DNA from 2 places in the Ruminococcus sp. B05 genome. Region 2 is predicted to be linked to the other one. Evidence: riboswitches for the same ligand, from Rfam matches in the RefSeq annotation. Region 2 holds a riboswitch; the other holds the start of a gene.
The links. A riboswitch is a leader RNA that binds a small molecule or an ion and turns the genes downstream of it on or off. The one in region 2 is predicted to bind thiamine pyrophosphate.
Positions count from the first base shown of each region.

Region 1: it holds a riboswitch for thiamine pyrophosphate, as region 2 does, so the genes downstream of both, thiW (energy coupling factor transporter S component ThiW) here and thiS (sulfur carrier protein ThiS) in region 2, are expected to answer to the same signal.

Region 1 covers NZ_RBZR01000020.1:16,172-19,381, reverse strand. The annotation lists gene D8Q48_RS13050 (YitT family protein) at 1-103, shown strand, start outside; partial or broken gene D8Q48_RS13045 (MerR family transcriptional regulator) at 171-317, opposite strand; gene D8Q48_RS13040 (hypothetical protein) at 367-1,266, opposite strand; TPP riboswitch at 1,451-1,563, shown strand; gene thiW (energy coupling factor transporter S component ThiW) at 1,705-2,211, shown strand; gene thiC (phosphomethylpyrimidine synthase ThiC) at 2,516-3,210, shown strand, end outside.
Region 2 covers NZ_RBZR01000030.1:8,905-12,114, forward strand. The annotation lists gene D8Q48_RS14945 (AAA family ATPase) at 1-1,528, shown strand, start outside; TPP riboswitch at 1,562-1,667, shown strand; gene thiS (sulfur carrier protein ThiS) at 1,833-2,030, shown strand; gene thiF (sulfur carrier protein ThiS adenylyltransferase ThiF) at 2,037-2,684, shown strand; gene D8Q48_RS14960 (thiazole synthase) at 2,762-3,210, shown strand, end outside.

The DNA.
Region 1 (3,210 bases), on a different contig from region 2:
GGCAATTAAACTTCGTAACTATATTAAGGAGAATCAGCCAACAGCCTTTATCTTGATATCGAATACAAGCGAGATTATTGGTAAGGGATTTCATAGTGTGTAAAGTAAAAAGAGAACCAGCCCGACTCAACTTAAATTTTGAGTCGGGCTGGTTCTCTTTTAAGACAGGCGTTCTCTTCTGCCTGCTCAAAAGGCAGCATACCTTCCTCCGTATAGAACTTCAAAGTACTGTAGCGTACTGCAGTAAGCCGCGCAAGTTCTCCGATTGTCACATATTCCGCCTGTTCTATTACTTCCATACTTCTCTGTCTTGACATCTGCTCACCTTTTCCACTATTCACATACTTGCTATGCCAGTACCCTTTTCTACCAGTATGCCGGTACCAGATTAACTCCCTGAATCGGTACTTTATACGCCGTTTTTGTCATCGGGAATATGCGATAATATATATTTCCTATTTTCAGCAATGTCTCACTGCCTATTCTTATTTCTTCTACTGTAAATCCTTTTTTATCCAGATATTCTACTGCCGCAGCCCTTCTATCTGCTACATTTGTCCCCCAAATAACCATATCTATAAATACAGATTTCCTTCTGTCAAGATAAGGGAACGCAAGATTCACACCTTCTAAATATGGATTCTTGAACAACTTACTCTTTGTCTTTACAAAACGATTCATAACTCCTTCGAAAATACTGTGGAACTCTGCTTCCCATAGTGTACGATACTGCTCATCCTGCGTGGCAGCCTCTGTCATACGCTCTTCTACACGACTCTGCTCTGATATAGAAAACAGATCATGAATACAACCACTCTCACGAAGAAGCCATAATAAGACTGCATGTTCCAAACTAATTGGACCATCCTCTAAAATCTCTGCACGAAGGCCTTCTTTTATTCTAACATAACTTATCTCATCACTAAGATATGCCTTCAGCTCAATACCTGATGTATCATAATCCATATCACATCCCAGAAGATCCGGAACTTCCTTTAAAAGTTCTTCTGCTTTCAGAGCTTTTACCACTTCTTGCTCAATCTGAGATGTTTCTTTTTTCTTCAAAGTCTTTGCTATCTGCACTGCTTTCTGTAATGCCGCAGAAAATTCTGAAAATGAATTTGTATCTCTCCCCAACTTTGTTTCCAACACCTGTGCCGCAGCAACCGCACGCAGCACCGCATTTTTTGCCACACTTGGATGAAGGCTCTCCTGTCCGTTTAACGCAAGTAGCGCATATTGCTGAGATAATATAAGCTCTTTCATAACATTCTTCCTCTCTTTCAATTTATCTGCGAAATCTATATTCCACTTACTACTTACTACTTAGAATATATAGTATAATATATTAATTTTCAAGTTGTTACTGTTCACTCAAAGTTTCCATTTTTTAAGATTCCCCTTGCAATTTCATACATATAGATGCATAATATCACTAGACAACAATTTTATATTGTCACTGGGGAGCTGGCGAAAGCCGGCTGAGAGGAAACGTAATTCCGTTTCGACCCATTTAAACCTGATTTGGATAATGCCAACGGAGGGAATGTATACCATGTAATTGATTGAGATGCCCTCGCATCTCATTTCTTTTATTTCGGACAGCTGGTAGGATCTTCACTTCAGGTGAGGATCCTTTTTTCATCTCAATTTTTTCAAAATGACAAACGCATTTCCGAAGAAAAAGAAAAGGAGACTCAGATTATGAATGAAACAAATAAAACAAAAAAATTAGCACTTGCCGGAGTTCTTACTGCTCTTGCAGTTGTAGGAAGTTTTTTGAGCATTCCCGTTGCCGGAAGTAAATGTGCTCCGGTTCAGCATATGGTCAATATTCTTGCCGCTGTTACACTTGGCCCTGGTTGGGGCGTCGGCATTGCTTTCTGTGCAAGCCTGCTTCGCAATATACTTGGTCTTGGAAGCCTTATGGCATTCCCTGGAAGTATGGTCGGTGCATTGTGCTGTGGACTGGTTTACAAAAAATGTAAAATCTTAAGCCTGACTTGTCTTGCTGAAGCTATCGGTACCGGTATTCTTGGTGGTATCGCAGCTTATCCGGTTGCCCGCTTCCTTATGGGTGCTGCACCTGCAGGACTGTTCGTTTATGTAATACCATTCCTTATTTCTACTGTGGCTGGAAGTATCCTTGCATTTATCCTGATTTCAATCCTTCAGAAAAGTGGAGTGATATCACAGCTCACTACAGCATAATTTTTTTGTTTGACCAAAAAGCGATACATTGGGGACACCACCTTGTACCGCTATAAAAAAGCAAATCGCTTTATGATTTTGTATATCATCAGATTGCTCTGATGTAGGCGTTAGCAAAAATTTTTCATATCCATAGAGAAATATTTTCTCTTATTTCTTCTATGCTCATTCACTGGACGTGTTGGTTTTTCGATGAATGGTCTGTATCACTACAGACTTTCATCTTTCATGTACGCTGTCCGTATTTTGCTGACGTCATAAATATAATTTATTTTTTTACTAAAATGATTGGAGGCAAAATAACATGAGAAACTACACAACCCAGATGGATGCAGCCCGCAAAGGAATTGTCACTCCTGAAATCAAGCTTGTTGCTGAAAAAGAACATATGGATGTTGATAAACTTATGACACTTGTTGCTGAGGGTAAGGTTGCCATTTGTGCAAACAAAAACCATACTTGCTTAAGTGCCGAAGGTGTCGGAAGTATGCTCCGCACAAAAATTAACGTCAATCTTGGTGTATCGCGTGACTGTAAAGATTATGACGTAGAAATGCAAAAAGTAATGAGTGCGGTAAACCTAGGTGCCGAAGCAATCATGGATCTTTCAAGCCATGGAAATACTCAGCCTTTCCGTCGCAAACTGACAAGCGAATGTCCTGTTATGATTGGAACTGTTCCTGTTTATGACAGTGTTATCCACTATCAGCGTGACCTTGCAACACTTACAGCTCATGATTTTATCGATGTTATCCGTATGCATGCAGAAGATGGTGTTGATTTCGTCACACTTCACTGTGGAATTACAAGAAAAACAATCGAGCAGATTAAAAAACATAAAAGAAAAATGAATATCGTAAGCCGTGGCGGAAGCCTTGTATTTGCATGGATGAGTATGACAGGCGAAGAGAACCCATTCTATGAATACTATGATGAAATTCTTGATATCTGCGAAGAGTATGATGTAACAATTTCTCTTGGCGATGCCTGCCGTCCCGG
Region 2 (3,210 bases):
AATTACAAGACCGAGAAGATTCGGTAAGACACTTAATATGTCAATGCTGGCAGAATTTCTTGACTGTACAAAAGATTCTTCCGATTTATTTTATGGAACAAAGATTACAAAATCTGACCACTACAAGGAGCTGAATCGATATCCTGTTGTATTTTTGTCGTTCCTTAACGTGAAAGCGGGGGATGCAGAGTCTTTGTGTTATGCATTGCAGGATACTGTGCGCGCGGAGTATGAACGTTTTTATCAGATGGTTAATGATGGAAGACTGTCAGAATTCCAGGTGAAAACATTTAATATGATTTATAACAGTTTATGTCAGGAAAGCATTGGAAAAGAAATAGAAAATCATCTGATTCGTTCAATTGTTGTTCTTTGTCAGGTACTGAGTACGTATTATGGGGAAAAAGTATTTTTGTTGTTAGATGAATATGATACTCCATTTATGTCTGCAAATTCCGAAGGATATTATGACGAAGTAAGAGCTATGCTGAATCGTTTTCTGGCAACATCCCTGAAAGGAAACGATTATCTTCAAAAGGCAATTCTGACAGGGATTCAGAGAATTGCGAAGGAAAATATATTTTCAGGGCTTAATAATTTAGTTGTCTGCACAGTGCAGGACGAAGATTATGATGACTGTTTTGGTTTTACAGAGCAAGAAGTAAAAGAGTTGCTTACTTATTGTAAAGCAGAATTTTCAGATGAGCTGAAAAAGATGTACGATGGATATCATTTTGGCAGTACGGATGTATATAATCCATGGTCAATATCGTGTTATGCGGCGAGAAGAAGGATGGATTCTTATTGGGTTAATACAAGCGAAAACAGTATTTTACGTAATGCACTTGAAGTACAGGGAAGGTCGTTTGAGAAAGAATATGAGACCTTGATCACAGAAGGCGAAGTAGAAGTGACAGTAGATTTTTCGATGGCTTATTATGAAAAAATGGACGAAGCAAATCTATGGGGACTTCTTGTAAATGCCGGGATTGTAACAATTACAAAAGAAATCGAAGAGGATTATTACAGACTCCGGGTTCCTAATCTGGAAGTGTGGAAAGTGTTCAAAGAATTAACAGCATGTCATCTGCAAATCGATGAGAGACAGATGGAAAAGATGTTAAATGCTCTTAAAAGAAAGGATATGGAACGGTTTGCAGAAGAGTATCAGAGAGTTCTTTTGGAATTGCCATCTTATCATGATCTGAAAGATGAGAATAGTTACCATATGATGACACTTGGGATGTGTGCATTCCTTAGAAAAGATTATGATATCAAAAGCAATCGGGAAACCGGGGAAGGCAGAAGTGATATCTGTCTTTATGCAAAACGTGACAGATATCCAAATCTAATTTTGGAATTTAAGTATACCAAAGATGAAAAAGACGATTTAGAAAAGCTTGCAGAAAAGGCACTGGAACAGATCAAAGAAAAACAATATGATGCAGAGATGACCGGAGAAGTGTGTTATATTGGACTGGCACATTGTGGGAAAAAATCTTGTATCAGATGGAGAGAAAACGGTTGACATCTCCCAGACAAGCTTTTATACTAAGCATGTGAAGAAAACACGGGGAGCTTGTGTACCAGGCTGAGAGGAAGTTGAGAACTTCGACCCATAACCTGATTTGGATAATGCCAACGTAGGAATGTATAAAGCAGTACTTTAGAGAGATACATTTGTTGGTATCTCTCTTTCTTTATAATCAGGCAAAATTGATAATTGAAGATTGAATAAGTTGAGATTGAACAAGAGTTCATGAAGGGGTGCACCACCACGGGTACATTTCTTTCATGAACTCTTTTTTCATTTCATAAGGAAAGGAGCAGTTATGATTACAGTAAATGGAAAACAGATTCAACTGGCATCTGAAATGAGTGTTGCAGATTATCTGGAACAGAATAATTATCAGATAAAAAGGATTGCGGTGGAATTGAATGAAGAGATTCTGCCAAAATACAGTTACTCAGATACAATGCTCAAAGACGGAGACCGTCTGGAGGTTGTGACATTTGTAGGAGGGGGCTGATATCAAATGGCATCTGAAAAAATATTAAGCAAAGAGGAAATTACAGCAGCGTTAAATGAGCGTCATACCACAGAAAAGCAGAAATTATTGTCGCAAGGACAGGTGACAATAGCGGGACTGGGCGGATTGGGCTCGAATGTGGCTTATTCGCTTGCAAGAATCGGTGTAGGGCATTTACATTTGATAGATTTTGATGTCGTGGATATTACAAATTTGAACAGGCAGCAATATTTTATGGAGCATATAGGAATGCCAAAAACAGATGCATTGAAATCGTTGCTTTTGAAAATCAATCCTTATCTGGATATTCGCACGGATTGTGTGAAGGTGACGGAAGCGAATCTGAAAGAGCTGTTTGAGGATGCACAGATTGTCTGCGAGGCATTTGATAATCCAGAGGCAAAGGCGATGCTTGTAAATGGAATTCTGGAATATTTTCCGGAAAAGAAGCTTGTGTCAGCAACAGGAATGGCCGGTTATGAGAGTAGCAATACGATAAACACGAAGAGAATGATGAAAAATTTTTACTTGTGTGGAGACCGTGTGACAGAGCCGACTTATGGAAACGGATTGATGGCTCCAAGGGTGGCAATCTGTGCGGGGCATGAGGCAAATATGATCACACGCCTACTTCTTGGAGAAGAGGATGTCTAAAAGGGCATCTTGGGATTAAAAAACAAGGTGATTATTCTAAAAAATCACAATATAACATAGAAAGAAGGACTTAAATCATGAATCAGAAGGATACATTTACACTTGGCGGAAAAGAATTTAATTCACGTTTTATTTTAGGATCAGGAAAGTTTTCATTGGATCTTGTGAAAGCATGTGTAGAAAAAGCGGGGGCAGAGATTATCACGCTTGCCCTCCGTCGTGCTAATGAAGGTGGGCTTGCAAATATTCTGGATTATATTCCGGAAAATGTAACACTTCTTCCGAATACTTCAGGAGCAAGAAATGCAGAAGAGGCAGTTCGTATTGCAAGACTTTCCAGAGAAGTTGGATGTGGTAATTTTGTGAAAATTGAGGTTGTAAGAGATTCCAAATATCTTCTTCCGGATAATTACGAGACAATCAAAGCAACAGAAATTCTGGCTAAGGAGGGCTTTGTAGTTATGCCGTATATGTATCCTGATTTGAATGCAGCAAGAGATCTTGTCAATGCGGGAGCTGCTTGTAT